2 regions of the Geobacillus sp. LEMMY01 genome follow, and region 2 is predicted to be linked to the other one. Evidence: riboswitches for the same ligand, from Rfam matches in the RefSeq annotation. Region 2 holds a riboswitch; the other holds the start of a gene.
The links. A riboswitch is a leader RNA that binds a small molecule or an ion and turns the genes downstream of it on or off. The one in region 2 is predicted to bind cyclic di-AMP.

Region 1: it holds a riboswitch for cyclic di-AMP, as region 2 does, so the genes downstream of both, B1A75_RS20765 (APC family permease) here and kdpF (K(+)-transporting ATPase subunit F) in region 2, are expected to answer to the same signal.

The regions. Positions count from the first base shown of each region.
Region 1 covers NZ_MVKA01000016.1:10,352-33,112, forward strand. Annotated here, with positions in the region: gene B1A75_RS09235 (LolA family protein) at 1-118, opposite strand, end outside; gene acpS (holo-ACP synthase) at 198-578, opposite strand; gene B1A75_RS09245 (rhomboid family intramembrane serine protease) at 692-1,309, shown strand; gene cshA (degradosome RNA helicase CshA) at 1,321-2,724, opposite strand; gene B1A75_RS09255 (alpha/beta hydrolase) at 2,785-3,507, opposite strand; gene B1A75_RS09260 (UDP-N-acetylmuramoyl-tripeptide--D-alanyl-D-alanine ligase) at 3,580-4,956, opposite strand; gene B1A75_RS09265 (D-alanine--D-alanine ligase) at 4,963-6,066, opposite strand; gene B1A75_RS09270 (MGDG synthase family glycosyltransferase) at 6,320-7,462, opposite strand; gene B1A75_RS09275 (DedA family protein) at 7,475-8,071, opposite strand; gene B1A75_RS09280 (polysaccharide deacetylase family protein) at 8,082-8,810, opposite strand; gene B1A75_RS09285 (undecaprenyldiphospho-muramoylpentapeptide beta-N-acetylglucosaminyltransferase) at 9,084-10,157, shown strand; gene B1A75_RS09295 (undecaprenyl-diphosphate phosphatase) at 10,483-11,304, opposite strand; gene B1A75_RS09300 (ROK family protein) at 11,498-12,442, opposite strand; gene B1A75_RS09305 (sporulation protein) at 12,816-13,799, opposite strand; gene ytaF (sporulation membrane protein YtaF) at 13,866-14,504, opposite strand; gene B1A75_RS20760 (hypothetical protein) at 14,612-14,845, opposite strand; gene B1A75_RS20765 (APC family permease) at 14,842-15,282, opposite strand; cyclic di-AMP (ydaO/yuaA leader) riboswitch at 15,442-15,582, opposite strand; gene B1A75_RS09320 (TrkH family potassium uptake protein) at 15,712-17,049, opposite strand; gene ltaS (lipoteichoic acid synthase) at 17,500-19,431, shown strand; gene B1A75_RS09330 (S8 family serine peptidase) at 19,452-20,780, opposite strand; gene B1A75_RS09335 (N-acetylmuramoyl-L-alanine amidase family protein) at 20,909-21,592, opposite strand; gene B1A75_RS09340 (DinB family protein) at 21,802-22,266, shown strand; gene B1A75_RS09345 (DsbA family oxidoreductase) at 22,376-22,761, opposite strand, start outside.
Region 2 covers NZ_MVKA01000056.1:904-9,000, forward strand. Annotated here, with positions in the region: partial or broken gene B1A75_RS18470 (tryptophan 2,3-dioxygenase family protein) at 250-445, opposite strand; gene B1A75_RS20455 (hypothetical protein) at 626-763, opposite strand; gene B1A75_RS20460 (group II intron maturase-specific domain-containing protein) at 704-862, shown strand; cyclic di-AMP (ydaO/yuaA leader) riboswitch at 1,020-1,178, shown strand; gene kdpF (K(+)-transporting ATPase subunit F) at 1,487-1,549, shown strand; gene kdpA (potassium-transporting ATPase subunit KdpA) at 1,616-3,298, shown strand; gene kdpB (potassium-transporting ATPase subunit KdpB) at 3,314-5,347, shown strand; gene kdpC (potassium-transporting ATPase subunit KdpC) at 5,366-5,944, shown strand; gene kdpDN (KdpD-like non-kinase potassium sensor) at 5,934-7,058, shown strand; partial or broken gene B1A75_RS18500 (amidohydrolase) at 7,928-8,097, shown strand, end outside.

The DNA.
Region 1 (22,761 bases), on a different contig from region 2:
TCTCATCCATCTTTTCATCAAGCGACTTGAGCACCTCTTCCTGCGATTTCGACCCGCAGCCAGCCAAAGCAAACAGAAAAATGATGCCGACCAATGCCATCAGCACGTTTCTGCCCATCGCTTCAACCCCTTTGCCTCATATATCGATTTCTGCCCATGCACTACAATATATGAGACAACTGTCGGGAATATGCAGACTAGCCATGGCAAGCATCGGTCGGTCCAAGGCGCTCAATGATGACTTGGGCGACGGCGTAATCGCGGCTATGGGAAATGGACAGATGAACCGTCTCGCCATCGCGGCGGGCAGCAATGCTCGGCTTTCCGTGCTCATCGGAAACGATCTCGATGTCTTGAAACGATAGATGCCGCCCGATCCCCGTTCCGAGCGCTTTGGCGTACGCTTCTTTAGCCGCAAATCGTCCGGCGAGAAACTCTGCCTGTCTTGCGGGCGGCAACTCGCCAAACTGCGCTTTTTCGCGCGGCGTCAAAATTCGCTCCGGAAATTTGCGGCTCCGCTCAAGAAGGGAGCGGATCCGTTCCAACTCTACAATATCAATGCCGATGCCGACGATCACTGCTTCCTCACCTATCCTATCCGCCCTGATGGTCGTACAAATTTTTTATGAGAGATCCGCATAAGATGGCTTATAAAAAACGCCCCATTTCCGCGAAGAAGGGAGACCAACCCGTGTTTCAACATGCAAGCGATGTCCGCTCATTTGTCCGCCTTTATCCCGTCGTTGCCGCCTTGTTGTTGGTCCATATCGCCGCATGGCTGTTGTTTTTTCTTCCCTTGACAGCGCTTGAGCCCATTTGGCAATACGCCGTCGGGACGAACGGCGCTATTCGCCATGGAGAGTACTGGCGGCTTGTCAGCCCGCTCGTGCTGCATCGCGATTTCCACCATATGGCCGCCAACAGTTTGTCCTTATGGCTGTTTGGCCCCTGGCTGGAGCGCGCACTTGGGAAAGGAAAGTTTTTGTTTCTGTATATCGGAGGCGGAATCGGCGCCAATGTCGCCACTTTATTCCTTCTGCCGCCGCTGTACACCCATGTCGGGGCGTCAGGCGCCATTTTCGCCTTGTTTGGCATGTACAGCTACCTCGCCCTATTCCGCCGCGACTTAGTCGCCCCCCGCCACGCCCAGCTGTTGCTTTCGGTCATGGCGGTTCATTTGCTGCTTGGCATCATGACACCAGATGGGAATTTATTGGCCCATCTATTTGGCTTCGCCGTCGGCGGCCTGCTTGCCCCCTTTTTGTCCATCCGCCCCAAGCGGCCGTCGTTTTACATGCCTCGGCTATGAAAAAACGGCGCTTAATGCGCCGTAATCCGCCGTTTTTTCGTCCGGCTGCGGGCTGAGCCGTCCGAGCGTCCGCCCCGTTTTTTCTCCCGCTTGACCGCTAAAGGCGGCTCTTCCGTCAACTGCACCGGCGTCGTATCTGGCTCGCGCGTCAACATTTTCAAGCAGGCAGCGACAATCGTTACCGAATCGTGCTCTTCAAGCAATTCTTCCGCTGCCCGTTTGTAAAATGACAGGTTTTCGGTCTCAACGACGTTGAGAAGCTTTTCGATAGCGATGCGCTGTTGGCCTTCGAGCGCCTCATCAAGTGTCGGCGGCTTCATCCGCTCCATTTTCCGCTTCGTCGTCCGCTCAATATGGTGAAGCTGGCCGATCTCCCTTGGAGTGACAAACGTCATCGCCACCCCTGTCTTGCCGGCGCGCCCGGTGCGCCCAATCCGGTGGACATAGCTTTCCGGGTCTTGCGGGATATCAAAGTTGTACACGTGCGTCACGCCAGAAATATCCAAGCCGCGCGCTGCGACATCCGTCGCCACTAAAATTTCAATCGTTCCTTCCTTAAACTTGCGCAGCACCGACAGCCGCTTCGCCTGGCTTAAGTCGCCGTGAATGCCTTCCGCTGCATAGCCGCGCAAGTTGAGCGCCTCCGCCAGCTCATCGACACGCCGCTTCGTGCGGCCGAACACGATCGCGAGCTCCGGCGCCTGAATATCAAGAAGCCGCGTTAAAATGTCAAATTTCTTTTTCTCGTGCACTTCTAAGTAGTACTGTTGAATGTTCGGCACGGTCATTTCCTTTGCCTTCACTTTGACAAGCTCCGGCTCGTTCATGAAGCGCTCGGCAATGCGGCGAATCGGATCCGGCATCGTCGCCGAGAACAGCAACGTCTGCCGCTCGGCCGGCACATGGCTTAAAATCGCCTCAATATCTTCGATAAAGCCCATATTGAGCATTTCATCCGCCTCATCGAGAACGACCGTATGCACATGGTCAAGGCGAAGCGTCCCACGGTTAATATGGTCGATAATGCGGCCCGGCGTGCCGACGATCACATGAGGATGCTTTTTCAAAGCGCGGATTTGCCGGTCGATATCTTGACCGCCGTAAATCGGCAAGACGCGCACGCGCTTGACGGCGCCGATTTTGTATAGCTCTTCTGATACTTGAATGGCGAGCTCACGCGTCGGCGCGACCACAAGCGCCTGAATGGCGCTGTTTTTCACATTCACTTTCTCAACGATCGGAATGCCAAACGCCGCTGTTTTCCCCGTTCCGGTTTGCGCTTGGCCGATTACGTCTTTATTTTGCAGGCTGAGCGGAATCGTCTTCGCTTGAATCGGAGTCGTCTCTTCAAACCCCATCCGCTCGATCGCTTTCATCACTTCTTGGCTTAATCCTAATTCTTGAAATGTCGTCAATGTTATTCAAACTCCTTATAAAAAATCGTCCCTTTATCCGAGAGAAAGGTTTGACAGTTATCATACCATGTTATGCGGTGATTTGCAATGATGGGCGTGGGCAGCGCGCAAAAATGTTTCCACCTCGGCAAACAAAACGTGGCGATCCGTGCTATGGCAGACGTGGTGGTACGAATTCGGCAAAAACAACAGCTTTTTTTCTGACGAACCGATTCGTTCATATAAATAGTAGGCGCTTTTTAGCGGCACGATCCCATCTTTTTCTCCTTGCACAATGAGCGCGGGCGCCGCGACGCGCGGAAGTCGGGGACGCACATCGCGAACGAGTTTGCGAAACTCCCTGACAGCTGAAAACGGGGTCGCCATCATTTTGTTTCGATAGCGGAGAAACAGTGGGTGCTCCCGCGCTCCTTTCCATCCATTGGCAAACATCTCGCGGATGTCGCGCCATAATTGGCGCGGGTTGACATAGTAAAACGCAGCGCTTAGCAGCACGAGTTTGGCGACCGGGTATTTTTCCGCCAAGTAGACGGCGATCACTCCACCCATTGAAAACCCAATGACATACACCACACTGCAACGGCGATGGAGCGCTAAAAACGCTTGTTCCGCCGCCGCGATCCATTGGTCGTATGCAATTCCTTTCAGCCGCAGTTCGCTTCCGTGGCCCGGCAAGGTCGGCGTTTCGATCATCCAATCGGTCCGCTCCCGCAAATAATCGGCCAGCGGCGCCACTTCTTCCGGACTTCCAGTAAACCCGTGAATGCATAAACAGCCGATCATCATCCCCACCTCCGCCCGAGTGAAAAGCGGCGCCCGTGACGCCGCTTTTCGTTTCTCTCGGGTTGCTTGATGTTACACCCAATATCGAAGCAACTCTTCCAATTTCATGCCGCGCGATGCTTTCAATAAGACGATGTCCTCCGGAGACGCGACGGAACGCACGGCCTCGGCCAACGCTGCTTTATCGTCGAACGCCCTCACCCGCCCATCATCAAAAAATGGGGCAGCCGCCGCGGCGATATGGTGCGCCAGCGGCCCGTAAGTGAACACATAGTCCACCATTCCCGGCCGCAACACCTCCCCGATCTCTCGATGAAACGCCACTTCTTCGTCACCAAGCTCTAACATATCGCCCAATACGGCGATTTTTTGCCGGTAGCCGCCCAATTCCCCAAGCAGCGTCAAAGCGGCGCGCATCGATGTCGGACTGGCGTTGTAAGCATCGTTAATGACCGTAAAGCCGCACTTTGTTTTGACGACTTCCGTGCGCATGCGCGTCACTTGCAGGCGGGAGAGGGCCGCATCAATGTCTTCCCAACCGATGCCGAAAAAACGAGCAACCGCGATGGCGGCGAGTGCGTTGTACACATGATGCTTGCCTAATACCGGCATAAACAGCGTCCGGCCGGGGAGCGCATTGATGACAAACGATGTTCCTCCCGCTTCAATGCGCACATCGGTCGGATAGTAATCGTTCTGTTCGCCCGCCCCGAACGTCACGACATGGCGGGGAAGCGGCAACTTCGGCACGCGCTCCGTCAAGAGCGGCTCATCGCCGTGGTAGACGAATAAACCATCATGGTGCAAACCGGCTAAAATTTCAAGCTTCGCCTTTGCGATGCCTTCCCGCGACCCGAGCTCCTGCAAGTGTGCTTCTCCGATATTCGTGATGACCGCTGCGTCCGGACGGGCGATCATGGTCAGCCGCTCGATTTCGCCAAACCCGCTCATCCCCATTTCGACAACGGCCATCTCCGTCCCTTCGTCAAGCGAAAGAAGCGTCAACGGCACACCGATATGGTTGTTGAAGTTCCCTTCTGTTTTTTGCACGCGGTAGTTGGTCGCCAACAACGCGGCAATCATATCTTTCGTCGTCGTTTTGCCGTTGCTGCCGGTGACGCCGACAACTTTCATCCCGAGCTGCTCACGGTAGCGGGCGGCGAGCCGTTGCAACGCCGAAAGCGTATCATCCACAACGACCACTGGCACGCCTTCTGGCGGTGTTCCTTCCCTTTCCGCCCATAGCGCAGCAGCGGCGCCTTTTTGCATCGCCTCTTTCACGAAGGCATGGCCGTTAAATGTCGCTCCAAGCAACGGAACGTACAAGTTGCCAGCTTGGATCGTCCTTGTGTCGGTTGACACACCGCTAACGGCAATATTCTCCCACTCCGGCTTTAGGCACCGCCCGTCAGCCATTTCGGCGATTTGCCGCACCGTCCGTTTGATCATCCACTCTCACCTCTTTTCCTTTTCGAACGTGTACGTGATCGTCTGCTTTTCTTGATGCCGTTCCAATGCGAGCGCGATAAGCCGTTCAATCAGCTCCGGGTACGGCACGCCGCTGTGTTGCCAAAGAAGCGGGAACATGCTGTATGGCGTAAAGCCTGGCATCGTGTTCACTTCGTTGATATAAACCGCGCCATCTTCGGCGAGGAAAAAATCGACGCGCGCGAGTCCAGACAAATCCAGCGCCTGAAACGCCGTAATGGCCATTTGTTTGATCGTCTCATACTGTTCTTTCGTTACGTCCGCCGGGATGATCAATTCGGTTTGCCCGTCTTCGTATTTCGCTTCATAGTCGTAAAATTCCTTTTTGGGCACAATTTCGCCAACGACCGAACAAATCGGCTCGTCATTTCCTATCACGCCGATTTCAATTTCGCGGCCGACGATCGCCTCTTCAATAATAATTTTCCGATCATACTTAAATGCCTCGATAAATGCGGCTTTTAAATCGCCGCGCTGTTTGCATTTGGAAATGCCGACGCTCGAACCCGCGTTGGCTGGCTTGACAAAGCACGGGTAGCCAAGCTCTCGTTCGATCCGGTCATACACCGTCTCGCCGCTTTTTTGCCAATCGTACTTCGTCACGGCGATATATTTTGCTTGGCGCAACCCGGCCTGCGCAAACAAGTTTTTCATAATCACCTTATCCATGCCGACCGCGGAAGCAAGCACCCCGTTGCCGACATACGGAATGTTCAATATCTCAAGCAACCCTTGCACCGTTCCGTCTTCGCCGTTCGGCCCATGCAAAAGCGGGAAAATGACATCGATCGTTTCCTCGTTTCCTTCCGCAGCCGAATCGGCAGCCGGAGCTTGGTTCAAGGAAACCGGAATCAAGGCGGTCGCCGCCGAAGTGAATTGCAGCTGCTTGATTTCCTCGATCGGTCCGGTCAGCTGTTCGCCCTTGATCCATTGACCTTTCGGTGTAATGTAAATCGGAATGACATCGAATTTATGAGGATCAATGGCGTTCATCACCGCCATCGCCGTCGACAACGATACTTGGTGCTCCGGTGATTTGCCGCCGTATAACACGCCAACTCTCGTTTTCATCATCGTTCCTCCTCTTTCCTTGGCCATCGTTCCTATTGTAACACGTTTCGCGCCCAACGGTCTGATATTTTATATGTACGATGCAGGTTGTTTCGCCACCCCCCATAAGCGATAAGGCACAAAAAAGTGAGGCTGTCTCCAAAGGTGGTTCTTCTTTCAACAAAGCACAACATATCGTTTTCCAGCAGTTGTTTTATGCGTATATACAGGAATAAGAAAAGGTGTCCCGACCGTTTTGGGACACCTTCTGTCGCTACGGATGCAACACGCGCCAAACCATGCGTTGCGGCATGGCCGCTACCACTTCGGCGAGCGCTTCTTGCCCCGTTTTTTCCACGCCGGCAAAATAATCGGACACACGGCGGAAAAACCGGTTTTTCTCCACGTCATCCATCAACAAGCGAAGCATGTGCTGCTCGCCGCTTTCTGGCCCGGCCAAATGATAAATGAGACCGTTTTGCTGTAAATATTGCAAATTGATGCGCTCCTGCCCGGGCAAGCAATCGATCGTAAAAATCGGAATGCGCTTATGAAGCAACTCGCTGACCGTCACCCCGCCTGGTTTCGTAATGACGGCATCCGCCTCTTCATACAGCCGATTCATCTCTTCCGGGTCAGCGATGTATGGAAGCGGCCGAATATGAGACAGCCGCCAGCTGGCAATTTCCTCGTACAGCTGGCGATTGGCGCCGCACAGCACCGAATAGCGGAACAACGTTGACGTGCGGGCCGCCCGCAAAAACGCCATCATATTGCCAAGCCCTTGGTTTCCACCGGCGACAAGCACATGAGCAGGCTGCCGCTTGCGTCTCGCTTCCGACCGATTCATAAACACATCGTGCACTGGGATGCCAGTGACGATGATGCGTCCTTTGTCAACCCCGTACTTCGTGATCAGCTCCCATTTCGCCTCTTGATGGGGAACAAAATGATAGTCAATAAACCGTTTCCCCCAGATGCTGTTCATAAAAAAGTCGGTGTAGACATTGACAACTGGAACCGTCAGCACCCGTTTTCGCTTCAGCCGCTGCAAAATGCGCGACGGAAACGAATGGGTGCAGACGATTAAATCCGGCTGTTCTTCTTCCACCATCTTTTTCATTTTGCTTTCAAAATAAGGCAGCCATGGCTCAAACGAAATGAACTCAAACCGGGGCGGCTCTTGGTACATCAGCGTTTTGTACACACGGTGGTACGAAGCAGGATGCGAGCGAATCCAGCGCAAGTAGGCCTCTGACACCATTTTTTCCATCAGTTCATTGCAATAGCTCAAAAAATCGATCTTTTTGCTTTCGACCGCCGGAAACTGGCGGCGCAAAAAATCCATCAACGTATCGGCTACTTTATGGTGTCCCGTATTCATTTGAAACAGCGGCAAAAACAATACTTTCATCATCGATCGCACCCTTTAGCTTTCGAAAGATTTTTTGCGCCTCCGCTGCCCAACCCATGCCGCAAGCAAAAAAAGCAAAAACAACGCCAAACCGGCAAGCGGAAAAGAAATCAGGGGGATATGGATGCGCTGGCCGAGCCAAAGCCCCGCCGCGGTCAACGGAACTGCCCAACCTGCCGTTCCAAGCGCCGACAGCAACAAAAACGGCCCGAACGGAAACCGGCTCACTCCCGCCATATACGGGCAAATTTGCCGCACCCCGGGAGCATAGCAGCCGAACAAAATCCCCCATTTGCCATAGCGGCCAAACCAGCGGCGAGCCCGCTCCCAACGTTCAGCCGTAATTCCGACGCACTTGCCGTACTTTTGCACAAACGGCGCCCCCCACCACCGGCCGGCGCCGTATGCCGTCACCATGCCGGCCATCGCCCCGCCCCAGCATGAAGCGAGCGACGGTCCAAGCAGCAACTGCTCCTTGGCAACCATCACGCCGACAAAAAAGAGCAAGCTTTCCTCCGGCGCCGGAATGCCGACAATGCCGCAAAACAAAAATAAAAACAGCATCACATATCCATATGACTGGACATACGGCAACCATACGCTTGTATCCATAGCTCCCCCACTACATCGCCGAGATTTGTGTATTAGTTTGCACATTTCTCAGTTCCGTAATCGTCACCCAACGCATCTTTTTCGCTGCTTCATCCTTAAACAGCAGCTCGAGCGCTGACAACATTTGCTCTGGCGCGCGTTTGTCAGCACCTAACGCATCCCCATTGTCATGAAGCACAATCACCGCCCCGCCGCGTATGGACGAACGCAAGCGGCGGAACAATTCCATTGTACCAATTTTTTCGTTCCAATCGCCAAGAATATGCGACCATAACACCGTTGTATACCGCTTTTGCACGATCGGCGTCCAAGCGTTAAAATGCCCCCACGGCGGGCGGTAATACACCGGGCGTTGGCCCGTCGCCCGCTCAATCGCCGCGGCGGCGCGGCGCACCCCCCAATCCAACCAAAGCGGCGGCAACAGCCAATTGCTGATGTGGCGGTAATTATGAATCCCAATTTCATGGCCTTCTTCGGCCATCCGCCGCACAATATCCGGATAGCGCTCGACTTTGCGGCCGACAACGAAAAACGTCGCCTTCACGCCATATTTCTTTAATAAATCAAGCAACTTTGGCGTATAATACGGGTCGGGGCCGTCATCAAACGTCAGCGCCAGACAATCGGATGCCGTTCCCTCCCGAAACAAACGCACCCGCTTTTTGCGAATGATGATCGTCGGTACAATCCCATAAATGGCAATTCCCACAATGAAACAAACGAACAGCCAAGCCCACATGGCATTCACCTCTTGATTGTACTTTACCAATATTTCTTCTCTCTGAAAATAGAAAAATGAACTTTCTATATTCGAGATCATCACGCTGTAGATGTTTTATCATATAACAAACAAATGAGAAATCGAAAAGAAAATCATGAAAATTTCATGCAGACCGTCCAGTTTTCTTACTATACGAAAAGCGCCACCGCTTGGTTTCCTCCCGAAGCTAGGTGGAATCTGCTATAATACATAACGATACACGAGCGATTAAAAAAAGACAGGTGATCCGCATTGCGAAAAAAAATCATCTTAACCGGCGGCGGCACAGCCGGCCACGTGATGGTCAACGTCGCCCTCATCCCGAAATTGAAAGAGCTTGGATGGGATATCGTTTACATCGGATCTCATCAAGGGATTGAACGGGAGATTATCGGCCGCATCGACGGCGTCCCATACTATTCGGTTTCGACCGGAAAACTGCGCCGCTATTTTGACTGGAAAAACTTTAAAGATCCGTTTCACGTGTTGAAAGGCGTTTGGCAGGCGTACCGCCTTATCCAAAAAGAAAAACCGGACGTCGTCTTCTCAAAAGGCGGATTCGTCTCCGTTCCCGTCATTCTCGGCGCTTGGCTGAACGGTGTGCCGTCGATTATCCATGAATCTGACTTAACCCCGGGGCTTGCAAACAAAATCGCCATGCCGTTTGCGACAAAAATCTGCCTCACCTTTCCGGAAACGAAGCAATACGTCAACGCCGATAAAGCCGTCTACGTCGGCGCCGTCGTCCGCGAAGAGTTGAAGGATGGCAACGCCGCACAAGGGAGGAAGATGTGCCAGTTCGACGGAAAAAAACCGGTCTTGCTGGCGATGGGCGGCAGCTTAGGCTCGAAAAAAATTAACGACGCCTTGCGCGCCAACCTATCGACGCTTCTTGCCGAATTTGACATCATCCACATTTGCGGCAAAGGGAACATCGACCCAAGCCTCGCAGGCCAAAAAGGATACAAACAGTTCGAATACGTCAACGAAGAGCTGCCCCACTTACTCGCCTTGGCCGACATCGTCGTCTCCCGCGCCGGGGCGAACGCCATTTTCGAACTGCTCGCCCTGCGCAAGCCGATGCTGCTCATCCCGCTCTCGAAAGCGGCAAGCCGCGGCGACCAAATCTTAAACGCCCGTTCGTTTGAAAAAGCAGGCTATGCGGAAGTGCTGATGGAAGAGGACTTGACGAACGAATCGCTGCAAGCCGCCATTCGCCGCCTGTACGACCAAAAAGACCGTTACCGAAAAAATATGGATAAAGCTGGCGCGAGCGATCCGCTGCAAACGCTGCTTGCGATCATTCAAGACACCGCCCGTTTGTAAAAACAGGCGATGCCTGATGCGGCCAACCGTGGCCGTTCTTCGGCATCGCCTCGTTTTATTTTCATCACCGCATAATGAGCCTTTTCTTCTTTACACCGCCCCAAGCTGGTAACGGTTGATATCCGAAACACATGGTCGCACAGGATGTCGATATCATCCCACTGATGGCTCGTCAGCACAATCGTTCGGCCACCCTTTCCAATAAAAAAACCTGTATATTTTGCAAAATTTTATTGCGGAAACCATCTATTTTTCATTTACCCCCTCCATCCTCCACCGGCCAAAGGAAAACCGCCCGACGGAACGAATCCGCCAGGCGGCATGATTAGAAGTATAAGAAGTAAATGACAACAGCCAGCACGATCCGGTACACCGCAAACGGCACGAGGCGGATGCGGTTGATGAGCTCAAGGAAAAAGCGGATCGCGAGCAAGGCGAAGACAAAGGCGCTCAAAAACCCGGCGATGAAAAACGGGATATCGGCGGCGGTGACGTATTGCCAGTTTTTCAACAGCGACAGCCCGCTCGCCCCAGCCATGATCGGAACGGCCATAATGAACGTGAAATCGGCGGCGGCGCGATGGCTCATGCCGACAAGCACCCCGCCAGAGATCGTCGAGCCGGAGCGGGAAAAGCCGGGCCACAAGGATAAACATTGCATCAAACCAACAAAAAACGCCTGCTTGTACGTAATTTGGTCGACCGTCTGCGCCCGCGCTGCTTTTTTGGCGAATTTGTCGGCGGCGATCATCAACAACGCGCCGAGCACAAGGCCGATCAGCACCGTTTTTGTCGAAAACAAATGTTCATCGATGTAATCTTCAAACAAGACGCCGAGCACCCCAGCCGGCAGCAGGCCAATGATGACGTGAATGAGCGTCAGCCGCGGATGTCCGCCCGGATGGCGGCCGCGAACGCCAAGCAAGTCGAGAAATCGGTCTTTAAACACGACCACAGCGGCTAAAATCGAGCCGAGCTGAATGACGACTTTAAATGTATTCGCCGCGTACTTGCCTAAAAACTCTGTGGATTTCAGCCAAAGATCGTCGACAATAATCATATGGCCGGTCGAGGAAACAGGGGCGAACTCGGTCAGCCCTTCGACCATTCCCAAAATGATGGCCTTCCACAATTCTATCCAGTGCATTCGTTCCATCCTTTCTGCGCGAGGTCGTCTTTTTTATACATATGGGCCAAGCGAGCGGAATAACACCTCGCTCTTTGGGCCGCGCCTGCTCTATTGTACTACAAATCATTCGTTTCTACTACCCACACTTTTTTGGATGGCCGCTTTGTTCGCACAAAGGACGGTGCGGATCCATCCGAATGGTGTTGATCCCTCAACGGGACGCGGACGGGCCGGACGCTTCCCCTAACTCCCCGCGCCGCTGCAAGTAATGATACAAGGCGCCGAGCAAGTTCGCGTCGTTTTTGAACTGGCACGTCTCCACCACCGGCTGGACTTTGGCAATTGGAACGAGCGACAATAACACCGAAAGCCGCTTGTTGATTTCGTTGACGAAATCGGGGCGGCTGCTAATGGCTCCCCCCAAAATGATTTTTTCCGGGTCGTATGCGTACTGCAAGTTAAAAATCCCTTGGGCCAATGAAAAATAAAACCGGTCAATGGCCTTTCGCGCGGTTTCATCGCCGCTCTCGGCCAACGCAAATACTTTTTCTCCGTCCAGCTCCCTCTCCGGTATCCCCTTTTCCTCAGCCGCCATCCGGATCAGCGCACTTGTCGCCGCCAGTTCGCTCCATGTTTTGCATTCAATGTTTCCGTTTGTGTAACGGACATCCATCAACATATAACCAAATTCTCCGCCGTGCAAATGCGCCCCTTTATGGATGCGCCCGTCTTTCACGATCGCTCCGCCAATACCGGTGCCGACAATGACAAAGGCGATGTCGCGACAGTGCCGCCCCGCTCCTTTCCATAATTCACCGAGCGCCGCGCAGTTCGCGTCATTCTCCAGTTCTACCGGCAGGCCCGTCGCCCCGCCGAATACTTCTTTAAAGTTTGGGCCGTGAATGCACGGCAATGCGCTGCTTCCGCCGATGATGCCAAGATCGCTGTCAACGCTTCCTGCGGAACTGATCGCGATGCCGGAAAGTTCATAGTTCGCCTGCGCCTGGCGGACGACCCGAAGCAGATCTTCCCGAAATATATGGAAATCATGCCGCTCCGAACGGTAACGTCCCTTTTCGATCAAATCGCCGTGTTCGTTCATGACGGCATGTTTGACATATGTGCCGCCAATATCAAAAACGATATAGTAGCGCACCGATGACGCCTCCTTCATTTTTTATCTTTCCTCTCTTCTAGCTCCATTAGGCTTAGCTGTTTCTCCGCTTTTAATGTATTCGCCGCCGGCCCGTCCGCTCCTCCCCGCCGCAATGAAAGAGGCCGCTCCACTTGGCGGGAGCGGCTCGTTTCTGTTATCTTTCATATCCCATCGACAACGCTTTTTGCGCGTTGCGGACGTCGTTGTGAAGGATCTGTCCATGCATATGGATCACGTTCTCCCCTTGTTTTTCATTGGTTCATTTCTATTTACTGTATATGCCTGCCAAAAGGAAACGGTCACCATTGTCCGAGCTTCCTGCACCAGCAAAAAAGGCGTCCCGCGAAAAGCGAAACGCCTTCTTCAGCCACTGTTACAACAGATCCCCGCCGTCAAACCCATCGCCGCCCTCAAACCAATCATCCACGTCCAACCCGTCAGCGACATCATCGATCACATCATCAAGCAACTCTTCCGCCACCATTCCCGCCAGCATCCCAGCCGCAAACCCACCAATGGCACCAGCCAACCCATGTCCACCATGGTGCGAATGATGGACGGGTGGATAATGGCCAACTGGATGGCTATAGATAGGCGAATGCGGCGTTGCCAACGGATGCCCGCTCAGCTGGCCGAACGCCCCGGCCGCCTGCACCGCCTCTTCGATGGCTTCTCGAAGCAGACGGGCTGCCGTCGCCGAATCGCGAAGCTGTTCGCGAGTGATAAACAGCTCCCGTTTCATTTCGCGTTCCCCGCCAAAGCCGTGTCGGACGTCCACCTCCATATACAAACGCACCCCTTCTCCCTCGACGAGGGCAAAAAACTCTACTTCTTGGACGATCCCTTGAAATTCGCTCGTCGGGAAGAACGAAAATTCCTGGCCATGCGGCGTAATGCTTCCGGATGTCGCTTTCTCCCGGAATCCCAGGGCTGCCAAAGCGGAAAACACTTGCTCCAAGGCCGTCGGCGGCAAAATGTGAATGCCGTCTTGGTCATATGCATCCGCCCCATCAGCGATATCCAACCGGGTGACGAACGTATAACGGACCGTTGGGCGGCTGATCGGCAAATGGAGCGGCAACGCGTACGAAAACGGCAGCATTTTCCGCTCGCCGGGCTGAATGGTAAACGAAGAAGCCACCGGGATGACAGCCACAGTGCGGCGGTATGCCTTGCCATCGGCCTGCACTTCAAGTTCGAGCACCACTTCTAGTTTGCGGATCTGCTGGGCCACCGTCCCTCCTTCCAGACAAAATTCCCCTCCCAATGTCTCCCCAAGGCGCACATGGGGACGATGCAGTACGAGATCCACTTTCGCAGCTCCAATGCCGAATTTAGACAAAAACTTTTTCCACATCGGACCTCTCTCCTTTTTCATCAACATGTTCCTCACATGAATTACGAACCAGCAGCCAAAATGGTGTCAACGGAATAATTTGATGAACCCTAGGACGATCAACACAACCCCAGGCAGCATTGTCGCTTTTTTCATGATTCCCGTTTTCGACACCATGTACCCCAACGATAAGCCAACTCGGATGAACACGAGATTAAACACGCCAACCAACAGGGCAAACGAAAGCGGAGGAAAATGCAAAAGCGACGAACTGATCCCGGCGCCAAACGCATCCATCGACAGGGCAAGCCCGATCAACACCGCTTCTTTTTGGCTGATCGTGCCTGAACGATCAAGATCCCCAAGTTCAGGCCGTTTCAATACTTGAACAGCGCCGCTGAATCTGTTGGCCTCCCCGGTTCCATCAGATTCCATAGAGGAATCGCTTCCGTCTCCCTTTGGCTTATAGACGTTATAAATCGCCCAACCGCCAAGCGCAATGAGAATGACTGAAGCAAGCCCTCGCTCGACTTGCAACGGCAAAAAAAGCGCCAACAGACGGCCGATGTTCATTGACGCAAACACCACTGCTCCAGACATGAACGCGATGAGCGCCAACGAAAAGAAGGAAAAACGGACGCCCCCCATTCCATAGGTGATCCCTACACTCAAACTATCCACGCTTACGCTGAAAGCCAACAAAATCATGGATACCCATAACCACATCTTCATTCCCCCTCTGCCGTACGATATGCAATTTCGTACGGAGAGGGGACTTTCTTGCCATTCGACACGCATCGATTTCCGGGGAAATGTTTTCCCTTTTCTCGACATTATTCCCGCAAATGATACGGCAACGTCGCAATGACGACATCTTTTTTCATGATCAAGAAAAAGCGCAAGATGATTGCTGTTTGGTTATGCAAAAATGTATGCCACCATTTTTTCACGATAAATTGAGGCAAGAGCACCGTCACCGGCGCGCGGTCTGCTTCTTTTTCCGCTTTCGTGATGTATTCTAACAATGGCGACAAAATGGCTCGGTACGGTGAATAGATGACTTTCAACGGAATGTCCGGATAAAACTTCTCCCACTTTTGCCGCAGCTTTTGTTCGTCTTTTTCGTCGAAAATAACCGACAGTGCCGTAATGTCATCGGAAATGCTGCGAGCGTACTGAACGGATTGCGCGACCACTTTGCTGACGCCGGAAAATCGATCATGAGCGCCGCCCCAGCCACTAAACTGATTTTCGTCCCCAAATGGTCTCGGGCGACAACATACGCCCCGCCTCCAGACGGAAACGCGTAAATAATTTGCCGATACGACAACGTCACTAACAAGAGCAATACTAAAATCGCCACAGCGATCGGCAGCGAGTAGAAAAAGACGCTGGTCCCTAATAAAGCAAGCACAAGCAAAATTTCTTCCGTCGCGTAAGCCACCGATGACAGGGCATCGGAAGAAAAAAACGGCCAATGCCTTCCATTTGGGCAATTTTTCATGTTTCAACTGTTTCGTTTCCATCGGTTTCCCAATCAACAAACGTTTTAACGAAGCCATGCTTCCGTTTCTCCCAAAAGCATAAGAGTTGACTCATCGACTCAAAAGAAAAAAACCGCTGAGGACGCACTCAACGGCTACAAATGTTCTAAGGCCATACTCGTCCCTCCCCAAAGCGCTTGCGAGGTTAGCTGTCGGGTTCGGGCTTGGAGAGATGCCCTTCCTGATCGGATTCACCCCAAGACAGCAGACGCTGCCAAATCGGGTCCCCCGCTCCATGCCAGATTCAGCGCACACCTCTTAAGATTATTACTCCTCGCTATATTTGTTGTAAATCGAGGAAAAGGCGAAAAAAATGACGATTTCCCCCGCTTTTTTGCCGTTTTTCACGATGGACAGCCTATATGCTCATCCTCTTTTCTCGCTTTGTTCTATCCGATCATGATCTTCCCTTTCGGATAACGGAACGGATCGGGTTGACGGCGCAGCGTGACCGCATAGGCGATCGTCAGCGGGCCGACGCGGCCGGCAAACATCGTTAGGGCGATGATTACCTTGCCGAGCGGGGACAAGTCCGGGGTCAACCCCATCGATAGTCCAACCGTCCCAAACGCGGATGTCGCTTCAAATAAAATCATTAAAAAGTCTTTTCCGCGCTCGGTAATCGTCAACACCATCGTCACAAACATGACGACAAACAATCCGCTCATCGTCACGGTCAGCGACTTGTATACTGTATCGTAGACGATTCGTTTGCGGAACAAAATGACGTCTTCCTTCCCGCGGATTTGCGACCAAACCGCGCCGAGCAGGGTCGTAAATGTCGTTGTTTTGATTCCTCCGCCCGTCGAACCCGGGGAAGCGCCGACAAACATGAGAAAAACGATCAAAAACAACGTCGGTTGCGTCAAATCCGGGATGTTAAGCGTATTCGAGCCCGCCGTTCTCGGAGTGACCGCTTGGTAAAACGCGGACAAAAACTTGCCTGAGAGCGACAGCGGCCCCATCGTCTTCGGATTGTTCCACTCCAGCAGCAATATCAGCGCCATGCTGGCAAACACCAGCCATGCCGTCGTGATGACCACCACCTTCGTATGAAGAGACAACCGCCGTGTTTGCCGGTACTCATACACTTCATTCATGACAATAAATCCGATCCCGCCCAGTATAATTAAAATCGGCACGACAAGGCTCACGACCGGATCTTCCACATAGCCGGTCAAACTGCGAAACTCGCCCATTAGATCGAAACCGGCGTTGTTAAAGTTGGAAATCGCATGAAAGAACCCAAAGTAAACGGCCTTCCAAAACGGCATATCGAACGAGAAACGAATCGCCAACAGCAATCCGCCGATGCCCTCAATGACGACGGTAAAAACGAGAATGCGTTTCACGAGCCGAACAATCCCTTCGATGCTCAGCTGATTGAGCGCCTCTTGCAGCAACAACCGCTCTTTCAAGGAAATCCGCTTGCCGAGCAAAAAGGCAAACAACGTAGCAAATGTCATAAATCCAAGCCCGCCCACTTGGATCAGCGCTAAAATGACGAGCTGACCGAACAACGTGAACGTCGTCCCCGTATCAACCACAACAAGTCCGGTCACGCACGTAGCAGACGTCGCTGTAAACAAGGCGTCTAAAAACGGAAGTCCTTTCCCGTCAACGGTCGCCATCGGCAGCATCAGCAAGAAAGCTCCAACCAAAATAATCAAGGCAAAGCCGGACACTAATACTTTCGGCGGATCGAAAAATTTACGGTTTGTATTCAAAGCCCCATCCCTTCCCCCTCGCTCACATAATCGCCTCTTTATAGTTGTGGATGATGCATAGAAAAAATATACCAAAAATAAGCTTGTTCGGGTACTCTAAACAATTTTCATCATAAAAATGGATAAAGGGCATGGCCACCGACTTCAAGAATGTGGATGCATTGAAACCTTTTCCGTCTCCGTTCGTCTATATGAATGGCAATCCGACTGGGGACCACAAAGGCATTGAAGCGCGGAAGGGGGCTTGCACCAGTCCCATAAAAACATTCCATTGACTTTTGGCAACAGACGTATTATGCTACTTGACATGGAGACGTTCCGATGTAAAATCATGTAAGAATAAAACGTTTGTTGCTGTGGGCAACGTCTGTTGATATAAACATAGAAGCATCGTTAAGAATACGGGACAAAGGAGGAGAAGAGGACGTGAAGGCAATTGGGGAAAAATGGATGAAGAAATGTCGTTCTCTCCCTAACCAATACATTGGCTTTTTTATTTTTGCCGTGCTCTTGTTTTGGTCAAAGACTTATGCCGCCTATTTGGCGGAATTTAACCTTGGCGTCAGCAACTCCATGCAGGAGTTTTTATTGTTCATCAACCCGATCAGCTCGGCGGTATTCTTCCTTGGGTTGGCGCTGCTGGCCAAGGAAACGCGCGTATACAAATGGCTCATTATTATTAATTTCGTTTTATCGTTCATTCTATACGCCAATATCGTTTATTATCGTTTTTTCAGCGATTTTATTACATTCCCGACGTTGACGCAAACGAAAAACTTCGGCGATCTCGGCAGAAGCATTTGGGAGTTGCTCCGCTGGTATGACGTGTTCTATTTCTTGGATACGATCATTTTGGCGGTGATCGTTTTCTCGAAGCGATTCTCGCTCCCGGAAGTGCAGGCCGGCCGATTCAAAAAAGGCGCCATTTTCGCTTCGGCCATTCTTATGTTCAGCATCAACTTGGCGCTCGCTGAGGCCGACCGTCCGCAGCTCTTGACAAGAACGTTTGACCGCAACTACATCGTGAAATATTTAGGCGTGTACAACTATTTGATTTATGACGCGATCCAAAGCATGAAATCGTCAACGCAGCGGGCGTTCGCGAACAAAAGCGACATCACAACCGTGCTGAACCATGTACAGGCGACATATGCCAAACCGAATCCGAAATATTTCGGCGTGGCGAAAGGGAAAAACGTCATTTACATTCATTTAGAGTCGTTGCAAAACTTTGTGATTAACTATAAGTTGAACGGTGAAGAAGTCACCCCGTTCTTAAACTCGCTCACCCGCGATCCGAATACGTTCTATTTCGATAACTTCTTCCATCAAACAGGACAGGGGAAAACATCGGACGCGGAGTTTATGCTCGAAAACTCGCTGTTTGGTTTGCCGCAAGGCGCTGTCTTTACGACGAAAGGACAAAACACATACCATGCGGCTCCGGCCATTTTGCACCAATACGGCTATACAAGCGCCGTCTTCCACGGCAACTACAAAACGTTCTGGAACCGCGACGAAATTTACAAGTCGTTCGGCTTTGACCATTTCTTTGACGCCAGCTACTATGACATGAACGACGAGGACGTCTTGAACTACGGGCTGAAAGACAAACCGTTCTTCCGGGAGTCGATCCCGCTATTAGAAACATTGAAAGAACCGTTCTATGTGAAATTTATTACACTGTCGAACCACTTCCCGTACCCGATCAGCGAGGAAGATGCGACGATCCCGCCGGCGACGACAGGCGACGGCTCGGTCGACCGTTATTTCCAAACGGCACGCTATTTGGACGAAGCGGTGAAAGAGTTCTTTGACTACTTGAAAAAATCGGGTCTGTACGACCGCTCGGTCATCATTTTGTACGGCGACCATTACGGCATCTCGGAAAACCATAACAAGGCCATGGCGCAAATTTTAGGAAAAGAAATTACGCCGTATGAACATGCGCAATTGCAACGGGTGCCGCTGTTCATCCACGTGCCGGGCGTCAAAGGCGGTGTCATTCACGAGTTTGGCGGCCAAATCGACTTGTTGCCAACCGTGTTGCACTTGCTTGGCATTGATACAAAAAATTACGTCCATTTTGGAACGGATTTGCTGTCACCGGATCATCAAGAAATCATCCCGTTCCGCAACGGCGACTTTGTCACGCCGAAGGTGACAGCGGTCAACGGCAAGTACTATGACACGAAAACAGGCGAACCGCTTGAAGAAACGCCAGAAATCAAGCGCCTTGAACAAATCGTTCGCACGAAGCTCGACCTATCCGATAAAGTCGTTTACGGCGACTTGCTTCGATTCTACACCCCGAAAGGCTTCAAGCCGGTCGATCCGTCGAAATATGATTATAATAACCGCGAAGAGGGAAGCGATCAATGATCGCCTCCCTCTTTTTTCTCTTAGCGTTGCAGGAGCCGCTCAATGGCTCGCTTCGCATTGACATAGCCCGCTCCGTACACGTTCGGGTCGCGCCCTTTCCACAAATCGGCGCCGTCTTTTAACGCCTGCTTGATTTCATCCGGCGTTGCATTCGGTTTTGCCTGAAGCATCAAGGCGACAATGCCAGCACAAATCGGCGTCGCCATCGACGTACCGGACATCGATATATAATGGTCACCGACTCGGCTTTGTTTATTCATCTTATCAAGCAAAGAGCGCGGCGCGCGAAGCGAAATAATGTTGACGCCGGGAACAACGAGATCCGGCTTCACCACCCCATATTCGGTCGGCCCTCGGCTCGAAAAAGACGCCACATCGTCGTCGGCGCGTGTTGCCGACGTATCGCGGTCATCGAGGGCGCCGACGGTAATGATGAGGTCGCTAATGCCCGGGCTTGAAATCGTCCCGTAATTCGGCCCTTCATTCCCTGCCGCCGCACAGACGACAATGCCGCTTTCCCATGCCCGCTCAGCGACTTGCACGAGCGGATCGTCATTTTCCGTTGGGAACGGTTGCGGCTCCCCTCCAAGCGATAAGGAAATAATATGGATTCGCTTGGTCGGGTTTTTCTTATTGTAGTCGATGCACCACTCAATGCCGCGCATGATCGTCTCGAGCGTCCCGCTTCCCGATCGGTCGAGCACCTTGACACCGACAAGGTTCGCTTCATACGCCGGTCCGGCGTACAGCCCGTCCGACATGCGCCCGTTTCCAGCTGCATCACCGGCGCAGTGCGTTCCGTGCCCGTTGTCATCATACGGTGTCGTGCGGCCATTCACAAAGTCGGTAAACGCCACAATTCGTCCCTCTAAATCCGGGTGCGGGTAAATGCCCGTGTCAACGATCGCAATCGTCACCCCTTTGCCGCTCAGCTCCGTCCCGTTGATCATGACGTGTTTTGCATTCGCCGACGGCACCGCATTGTTCAAGAGCGCCTTCACCGTGCGATTGAGATACACTTTTTTCACTTTCGGATGCTCGAGCAGCTGCTCAAGCGCCGACGGCGTCACCCGCGCGCTGTAGAATGGAACATGGCGAAAGCCGTGATGCACTTTCATACGGAAATGATCTCGTTCCGTCTTGGCGACCGCTTCCACTCCTTCGGCATCCTCGATTTCGATCAAAACGGAAATGGTTCGCCATTTCCGCAACCACCGCTCCATCCAGCGATGGAAAATGCACGGTATGCGCGTCATCGGCTGATACATGCCAACAAGCGCATGGCGGAGCGGGCGATCAAGCCGCCCTGCATGGCGGCGAGCTAACTGCACGATCGAATAGCCAAACATGCTCTTCCTCCTCCTTTCGTTTGTCGCTATACTCATATGACGTGCGGACAAAGAAGGAGGCGGCGGTTCCACTAGGACAAACGGACAAAAAAAGCCTGCCCCGCCGAAACGAAGCAAGCTTTTCCTAATCATTCTTCCACCTGTTCAAGCACAATCTGTCTGGCTCTTCCTAAATAATGCTCGACTTGACGAAGCACGTTTTCCCGTTCAGCAAAAGCGCCGACTTGCGTCCCATCGACAATGACGCGCGTCAATGTCGTTTTTCGCTTTTTCTGCAGACCAAGCGCTCGCTCAAGTCCGTTCACATGCCCTCGGGCGACCGTTCGCAAAAAACGGGTATCATTCAGTTTTCTTGCATCCTCTTCTCGGTCAATAAACCCGTTCTCGGTGAGCACGGCCGGCATCGTGGTCTCCCGTAGCACATGAAAATTCGCTTTCTTTTTCCCGCGATCGCGAAATCCCGTGGCTTTGACGACTTCTTCATGAATCACATCGCGAATGCGGGCTGTTGGAGAATCATCATCGAGCCGGTTATAAATGTAATCTTCATATCCGGTGCCACCGCCCGCATTCACGTGGATGGCCACATACAAGTCTGCCCCCCAACGGTTGGCCCGACTCGTCCGCTCGTCAAGTGACACTGTTTCATCTTTTGTCCGGCTCAACTGCACGGAAACTCCTTCATACTCATTTTGCAGCAGACGATTGATTTCGAGAGCGATAAACAACGTAATGTCTTTTTCCAACAACCCGTTGCCGATCGCTCCTGTATCGCTCCCTCCATGGCCTGGATCAATAAAGATTTTCGGCATACTCGCTTTCTTCCCTTCCCTATTCACATTTTATCCCAATACAACATAGAAATCACGTATACACTATACTTTTCCTTATTATAAAATAAGCATCTGAAAGGAAAAGGTGACAGGCCAAGTATCTAAATGGTTAGACGCGTTAGCGGCCATTGTCCCCTCCGTTTATGGTATAATAGGACAATGAAACGAATTCCAAAGGAGGAATGCCGATGTCTCGCGCACAACAATGGGTGCAATATTTCCTTTCGCACCGCCATGTCACGATGGAACTGATCAACAAAATCGACGAAGCGCATTATGATTACAAACCGACGCCGACGTCGATGACAGCGAAGCAGCTGGCGACGCATATGTTGTTCAGCTTTTACAACTTCGCCAACACCGCGAAACACAGCGATCCGTCGCTGTTCCGGCAAAAAATCGATGAACCGGAGACGAATTTGGCTAAGCTGGCGGAAACGTATACGGAAAAAACGAAGCAGCTGCTCGAATCGATGAGCGATGACGACTTCGACCGGATGCTTGATTTAACTGCCATCTTTGGCACGCAAATGTCCGCGGCGCAGTTCCTGCAATTGGCAATGGACCATGAAATCCACCATAAAGGGCAGCTGTTCGTCTATGTTCGGGGCATGGGACATACGGACTTGCCGCTGTTTGTGAAACGAGGTTAATCTTCCCCATTTTTGTTTTATCTAACTAAATGGGAGGCTTCTCCGTGAAAATAACAAAAAAGCCGGCTAGGAAGTCCCTAGCTGGCTTTTCCTTTTTGGTTGAGGCGATTTAGCCGATCGAGCAGCTTCCGTCTGCGCACATTCCGCCTTCACCCGCCAGCGGCCGCAACGGGGAAGCTTGTTGTTCTTCCTCCCATACTTTCTCTAGCGCCCGCCGGAACACGTCAACCGGCTGGGCCCCGGAAATGGCATACTTCCCGTTCAACACGAAAAACGGCACGCCTCGGACGCCAAACCGGGCCGCCGCTGCTTCATCTTCCCTTACTTGTTCGGCGTAGCGGCCGCCATCAAGCACTGCTTCCGCCTCCTTGCGGTCAAGGCCGGCCGCTTCGGCAATCGCAAACAGCACATCGCGGTTGCTAATCCGTTTTGATTCGGTGAAATACGCATAAAACAGCCGCTCGACAACGTCATTGAGCTTCCCTTTCTCCTTGG
Region 2 (8,097 bases):
CTGGGTTGCTCACTGCCATGGTGCCAGGGTCGATGATTTTAGTGACAGCATCAACGTTGTGGTGAGTTGGATTCCGTTTGGCCCAGTTACGGTGAAAGAAGGAAAGCGGGCGATGTAGGAGGAAAAGTTGGCGATTGGACATCGTGCTTATCAATGGACGGGGAAAGCAAAGAAGGCATGGAATGCATCCGTGCCTTCTTACATGCTTTATGGTTGTCTAACGTGCATTGAATCGCAACTTTTCATTTAATGTAACATGAGCTTCATCCAAAGTTCGCTTGTTTGGTGAATAAATGATAAATAGCATTTCATCATGATGAATCGGACAGTCGCCGCTGGCTTGACAAAATTTTATCAAGCTGAAGGCAGCCTGCATACGAATGTCCTCTTGAAAATCCGTGTGAATCCCTTCCTCCAGTCCGAATGGATCTTGAAAGTTCGTCATGTTGTTCGACCCCTTTTTCCAATTAGTAGATGGATCACGCTACGTTTACGATGATCGGTCAGCATTGGCCGCTGTTGTGTTTGACTGCGCGGAATAGTTTGCTGCAAGGTGCATTGCATGAACCTTTTTAAATGGCATATGCAATCGATAAGAAAATTAACCAAGGCACCCCAAATTGTTTTACACGATGTAACCCATGTCGTCCAACGCCTGAAACAGCGGATTCGACAACTGACGAATCCCAACTAGATCCTCTCCATGCAGGAGCACATCCAGCGAGTAAATCAATACATCATGGGATGGATCGGATATTTTCAACTCATAAACACCCAATGCTCCGTCTCTTATTGCATCGAGGGTCGAGAGGCATTTTGTTTGCCTAGTCACTGTCGAACTCGGGTGCTTGAAAATAGATGAAAAATAAAGAATAAATTAGTTAGCTTATGAAAAAATAAATGTAAAACGCTTTCTTGATGATTTTTCCGTTTATTTTCAAAAAAATAGCTAATTTTAGCTGTTTGACGGTATGGTGGACCAAGAGTATAATGAGCCTCAAATTAAATAACCATTCATTCCCTAAAGATCGCTGAATCCGAATAGGAGCGGGGGAACCAACCGTGGCTTTGTGCGCCACATGGGGTGAATCCTGTTCAGGACGCCTGTTCTGAACGGGTAGGGTGACTCTCATCACCCGAATCCGTCAGCTAACCTCGTAAGCGTGTTGAGAGAAGGGGGGTATTTCCTATGGCTTGACATAGGCAGCCAGATACCCTCTGGCTGTCTTTTTTTGTTCTTTTTTATAAAAAATATGTAATTTATGTAAAAAATAATAAATTTGGTTTGTTGAGAAATCTTCGTGTATGTATAAGTCAATGTTTCCGAACTTTAAGCGGAAAGATGACAAAAGGCGGAGGGATCACTGATGTGGGATGTGATGATGGTTGTTTTGCTTGTCGTGAGCTTTATTCTCTTTTATGAATTTTCTGTTTGGTGTGATTCCGTGGTGAATGGAGGAGAAGAACAATGATCTGGATAGTAGGGATGGTGATATTGGGGGTATTTTGCTATCTCGTATACGCACTTATTTACCCGGAAAAATTTTGAACTGACGGTCAGATAAATTCAGTTATGAATTGGAATATGAGTGATCACGCGTGAGGGGGAAGAAACATGTGGCATGTCTTTTCGCAATATACACTTATTTTCTTGTTGTTGATCGTTATCGCGGTGCCATTGGGAAAATATTTATATGTGGCTTTCTTTGAAAAAGGAAAGATCGATCGTTTCTTTTCGCCCATTGAAGCGGTGATTTATCGATTATCAGGTATTCGCTCACTAGAAGAGATGACTTGGAAGTCGTATTGTACAGCATTGTTGATCGTGAATGCGGCATTGTTAGGTATATCCTATGGGCTTTTGCGTATTCAACATTATTTGCCGCTTAATGGGGCCAAAGTGGAAAATATGGAGCCGACTCTTACGTTTAACACTGTGGTTAGTTTTATGACAAATACAAACCTGCAGCATTATAGCGGAGAATCTGGATTATCCATTTTATCACAGATGTTATTTGTGACGATGATGATGTTCACGTCAGCCGCCACGGGACTGACTGTTGCTACTGCTTTAATTCGCGCGTTGTCTAAAAAAGGAAAAACGATAGGGAATTTTTATCAAGATTTTGTGCGCGCGAATGTGCGTGTATTGCTCCCGCTATCTGTCATCGTAACGATCTTGTTAGTGGCCTTTGGGGTTCCGCAAACCTTCTTGGCCCGCATGGCTGTATCAACATTAGAGGGAGGCACACAAACGTTAGCGCTGGGACCTGTCGCTTCGCTTGAGTCCATCAAACACCTCGGGACAAACGGAGGGGGATTTTTCGGAGCGAACTCGTCTCATCCGTTTGAAAATCCTCATCCGTTTACGAACGTAATCGAGATGTTATCGATGTGGTGCATTCCAGCGGCTCTGCCTTTTACGTATGGTCATGCTGTAAAAAATCGCAAACAGGGGTGGGTATTGTTTGCGACAATGTTCGTTTTGTTCGTCATGATGCTTGGGGTTGTGTACAATGCGGAACAATCTGGGAATCCCCTTGTGGGCAAATCAGGATTTGCAGCTGACCAAGGAAATATGGAAGGCAAGGAAGTACGTTTCGGCATTCCGCTGTCCAGTTTATTTACGGCGATCACGACAGCGGCCACAACCGGGTCAGTCAACAATATGCACGATAGTTTGACTCCGATTGGGGGGCTCGTTCCGCTGGCATTAATGATGTTAAATAACGTGTTTGGCGGCGATGGGGTAGGGTTTGTGAACATCATGATGTATGCGATGATTGCCGTTTTTTTATCAGGCTTGATGGTCGGGCGTACACCTGAATTTTTAGGGCGCAAGATCGAGCCAAAGGAAATGAAGCTGATCGTCATCGCGTTGTTGCTTCATCCTCTCATTATTTTGGCGCCGTCAGCCATAGCGTTAATGACGCACATGGGGACCGAGGCAATCAGCAATCCTGGCTTCCACGGCATTTCGCAAGTGGTGTATGAATATACATCTTCGGCGGCGAACAATGGGTCAGGATTTGAGGGATTGAAGGATAATACGGCATTTTGGAACATTTCGACTGGTGTTGTCATGCTTTTGGGGAGATATGTTTCCATTATTGCGATGCTTGCGGTCGCTGGGTCTTTGGTCGGAAAACAGCCAGTGCCCGAAACCATTGGAACATTCCGTACCGATACAGCCACATTCGGCGTCATTTTATTTGGGACAGTGTTCATTATCGGAGCACTTACCTTTTTCCCTGTTCTGATCCTGGGTCCGGTGGCGGAATATTTAACCATTCGCTAAGGAGGAAACGTCGAGATGAGAGGGAATGACAATCGCCAATCACTGTTTCAGCCAGAGCTTGTGCGGCAAGCGGCAATAGAGAGCGTCAAAAAGTTAAATCCTCTTGTGATGATGCGCAACCCAGTAATGTTTGTCGTCGAGATTGGAACATTGATCGTGTTGCTTATGCTTTTGTTTCCTCGCTTTTTTAGAATAGAGGATTGGAAATATGAATTAGCGGTATTCGTCATTCTTTTGCTCACGATTTTATTCGCTAATTTTGCTGAGGCTTTGGCGGAAGGACGAGGAAAGGCACAAGCGGAATCGCTCAAGAAAACGAAAGCGGATACGATCGCCAAGCGGATCAGCGCAAAAGGGGAAATAGAACTGGTTGCGTCCACACAGTTGCGAAAAGGGGATATTGTTCTCGTCGAAGCCGGTGATCTCATTCCAGGTGACGGCGAAATCATAGAAGGGTTGGCGTCCATTGATGAATCGGCCATTACTGGGGAATCCGCCCCTGTTATTAAGGAGGCAGGGGGAGATTTCAGTTCGGTGACAGGCGGCACAAAAGTCGTCAGCGATTGGATTAAAGTAAAAATCACAGCCGACCCCGGCGAGTCTTTTTTGGATAAAATGATCTCTCTTGTTGAAGGAGCAACGAGGCAAAAAACGCCGAACGAGTTGGCGCTGAACATTTTGCTTGTGACTCTCACGCTCATCTTTTTGATTGTCGTTGTCACATTAGTTCCGATTGCCCGTTATGTCGGCATCCATTTGTCGATAACAACCTTGATCATCTTGCTTGTTTGTTTGATTCCGACGACCATTGGCGGCTTATTATCGGCCATTGGAATCGCCGGGATGAACCGCTTGACACAATTCAACGTGTTGGCGATGTCCGGAAAAGCGGTGGAAGCGGCAGGGGACGTTACAACTATCGTGCTTGATAAGACGGGAACGATTACGTTTGGAAATCGAATGGCCGCCCAGTTTATTCCTGTTGGCGGGACTACAGAGGAGCAAGTACGGGAAGCAGCCGTTTTGTCTTCGATTAAGGATGAGACACCTGAGGGGCGTTCTGTTCTTGAATTGGCGAAACAGCAAGGATGGAAAGCAGATGTTGCTGAGTATGAACACGAGGAGTTTGTCCCGTTTACTGCCGAGACAAGAATGAGCGGCATGAACGTTCAAGGCATTCCGTATCGCAAGGGAGCGGTGGATGCCATTTCCCGTCATGTCAAACAGCTGGGCGGCCGCATTCCAAGCGATTTGAAAGAAAAAAGCGAACAAATCGCTAAACAGGGGGGCACGCCGTTGGCTGTCTCCGTTGGAGCAGACATCGTGGGCATCATCTATTTGAAAGATACCGTAAAACCGGGAATGCGCCAACGATTTGATGAATTGAGAAAAATGGGGATCAAAACGATCATGTGCACAGGAGACAACCCACTGACCGCTGCAACGATTGCCAACGAGGCAGGAGTGGATGAGTTTATTGCGGAAAGCAAGCCGGAAGACAAGATTCGTGTTATTCGGGAAGAACAAGCGAAAGGGAATTTGGTTGCTATGACGGGGGATGGTACGAATGACGCGCCGGCTTTGGCGCAGGCGGATGTCGGATTGGCCATGAATAGCGGTACGATGGCGGCAAAAGAAGCGGCGAATATGATTGATTTAGACTCCGATCCGACGAAAATTATTGAAGTGATATCCATCGGGAAGCAACTGCTGATGACCCGGGGGGCATTGACCACATTTAGCATTGCCAATGATATTGCCAAATATTTTGCTATTTTGCCGGCTGTGTTTGTGGCCAGCATTCCGCAGATGAAATCGATCGATATTTTGCATCTGCATTCGCCAGCGAGCGCCATTTTATCCGCGTTAATTTTCAATGCGGTGATCATCCCTCTGTTGATTCCGTTGGCGATGAGAGGGGTGCGCTATCAACCGATGTCATCGGAAAAACTTTTGCGTAGAAATATGTTGATTTATGGAGGCGGAGGAGTCATTGCTCCATTCATTGGCATAAAGGTCATTGATCTTGCCCTAGGCCTGTTTATGTAAAAGAGAGGAGGATTTGGCATGAGAAATATTCGCCTTGCTTTGCTCATGATCGTTTTGCTTGGGCTCGGGTATCCGGCAGCGATGACGGGCCTTGCCCAGTTGTTATTTCCTCATCAAGCGAAAGGAAGCATTATTTATGAGAAGGGAAGAGCCATCGGTTCGGAATTGATTGGACAATCATTTCAGGGGGACTCCTATTTTCACGGCCGCCCTTCGTCGATTCAATATGATGCAAGTGCATCAGGTTCACCAAATTATGGGCCTTCCAGCAAAGAAATGATGGAACGGATGGAGAAAGATGCAGAGCAATGGTTGAAAAAAGTTCCTGGAAAGACGAAAAAAGATATCCCTATCGATTTAATCACCAATTCAGGATCTGGACTCGACCCTCATATTAGCCCGGCTGCCGCATTGTTCCAAGTGCCGATGGTAGCAAAGGCAACGGGATTATCGGAGCAACAATTGACCCGTTTGGTCAAGCAGCACATTGAAGGAAGAGCGATGGGCGTTTTTGGTGAACCGCGGGTCAACGTTGTGCGCTTAAATATGGCTGTTCAAAAATTAGTGGAGGAGCGTTCCAAACGGAATGAATCATAAATATAGACGAATGACTCCGGAAGAGATATTGAAGAAAATCGAAAATATGAAGAAAGGCCGCCTCAAAATTTATATTGGGGCGGCCCCTGGTGTCGGGAAAACATTTCATATGTTGAGGGATGCTCACGATGTGAGAGAAAAAGGGATCGATATCGTCATCGGAATTGTTGAAACACACGGACGGGCTGAGACAGAGGCAGAAATCAAAGACTTGGAAATCATTCCTCGCAAGAAAATCCATTATAAAGGAAAAGAATTTGCGGAATTGGATGTCGACGCGGTGATTCGACGCAACCCGGATGTGGTGATTGTGGACGAATTGGCCCATACCAACGCCCCGGGCAGTAAAAACAAAAAGCGCTATCAGGATGTACAAGAAATTTTGCAGGCGGGAATTCATGTTTGGACGGCAATGAATATTCAACATCTAGAAAGTGTTCATGATATCGTTGAGCAAGTAACAGGGGTCCAAGTGAATGAACGCGTGCCAGATTTTATGCTTAGGGAAGCCGATGAAATCGAAGTGATTGATATCACGCCGGAAGCGTTGCGCGAGCGCATTAAAGAAGGGAAAGTATATGGGAAAGAAAAAATTGATCAGGCGCTCAATCATTTTTTTCGCAAGGGCAATCTCGTTGCCTTGCGGGAGTTGACGTTAAGAGAAGTGGCCGATGATATTGAGATGCGTTTGGAGAAAGAGAGAGAAGAACAGGGAATTGAAGAACCGACCGGCATTCATGAAAAAATTCTAGTGTGTGTCAACTATCGGCCAAACGCTGAAAAATTGATTCGACGTGGATGGCGGATCGCTCAACGATTAAACGCCGAGTTATACATTTTGCACATTAAGCAGAAAAGACAATCGCCAGAAAGGACGATAGCAGAATGGGAGAAAATGGCTAAGCAATTTGGCGCCACTTTTCTCGTTCGAGAGGCTGCCTCGCGCCGTGTTGCCCATCAAATCGTGGATGTATGTCGAGAATATAAAATCACCCAGATTGTGATGGGGATGTCTGCTCGGACGAGATGGGAGGAAATATGGAAAGGATCGCTCATTAATGTAATTATGCAGCAACTTAAACATGTTGATGTGCTTGTTGTATCTGACAGATAGAGAAGAGGGGCATCTTTGATCATAGTTCCAAAAGAAGACTCCCGTTCGCAATTCAAGCAATAAGCGGAAGATGAATGTCGGCTGGCGCCAGCCAAAACGTATGATAAAATCAATGTGCATTGCGTACAGGCTGTTGACGGACTTAAGCGGCTAAGCAGCGCACGAGACGAGAGGAAATTCAAAGTGCACGCTGTGCATAGCATTGTCGTCGACCTCCAATCGTGCAAAAACCCCGGGGGATCGACGACAATCTTTTTACACACTTCAAGCCTACAGCCATCGTACATGAACACGATTGACAGAATTTTTGGATTATGGTATTCTGAAAATAACTTTGGAGCAAAAAGATTGATATATCAAGTGCTTTCTGGGGTTTTTATCGTACCTATGAGGGATTGAAACTATTCTCTCGCTGTCTTGGCGATTGGCTGGCTTCCGTTTTTATCGTACCTATGAGGGATTGAAACGCTACATTTGAAAGCTCTTGAGTAATTTTCAACTTGTTTGTTTTTATCGTACCTATGAGGGATTGAAACTATTCTCTCGCTGTCTTGGCGATTGGCTGGCTTCCGTTTTTATCGTACCTATGAGGGATTGAAACGCTGCATTTGAAAGCTCTTGAGTAATTTTCAACTTGTTTGTTTTTATCGTACCTATGAGGGATTGAAACTATCCGCTCATTGATGACCCACATTCCGGACATTTGAGTTTTTATCGTACCTGTGAGAGATTGAAACCTTCGTGTTTTGTGCGAACGATCGTCGCAATAAACGCTTTTCATCACACCGTAAGCAACTCCATGGAGCGCACATAGGTTTAAATCTGTGCGGTGGAGAGAGGTTAAGAGTTGGCGAAGATGACTGAAAGAGATGAATCAGCATTCGCGGGCTATGTCTGTGCGATACCGGCGATCCGCTTCTGCCGTTTGTTTTAGGCAGGAGTTTTTTATTGTTATACAGCCGCTTTATGTCCATCCCGAATTGTCGTTCCAGGAAGAGAAAACGGCGCAATTTGTGTACGAGACGCTGCAATCATTCGG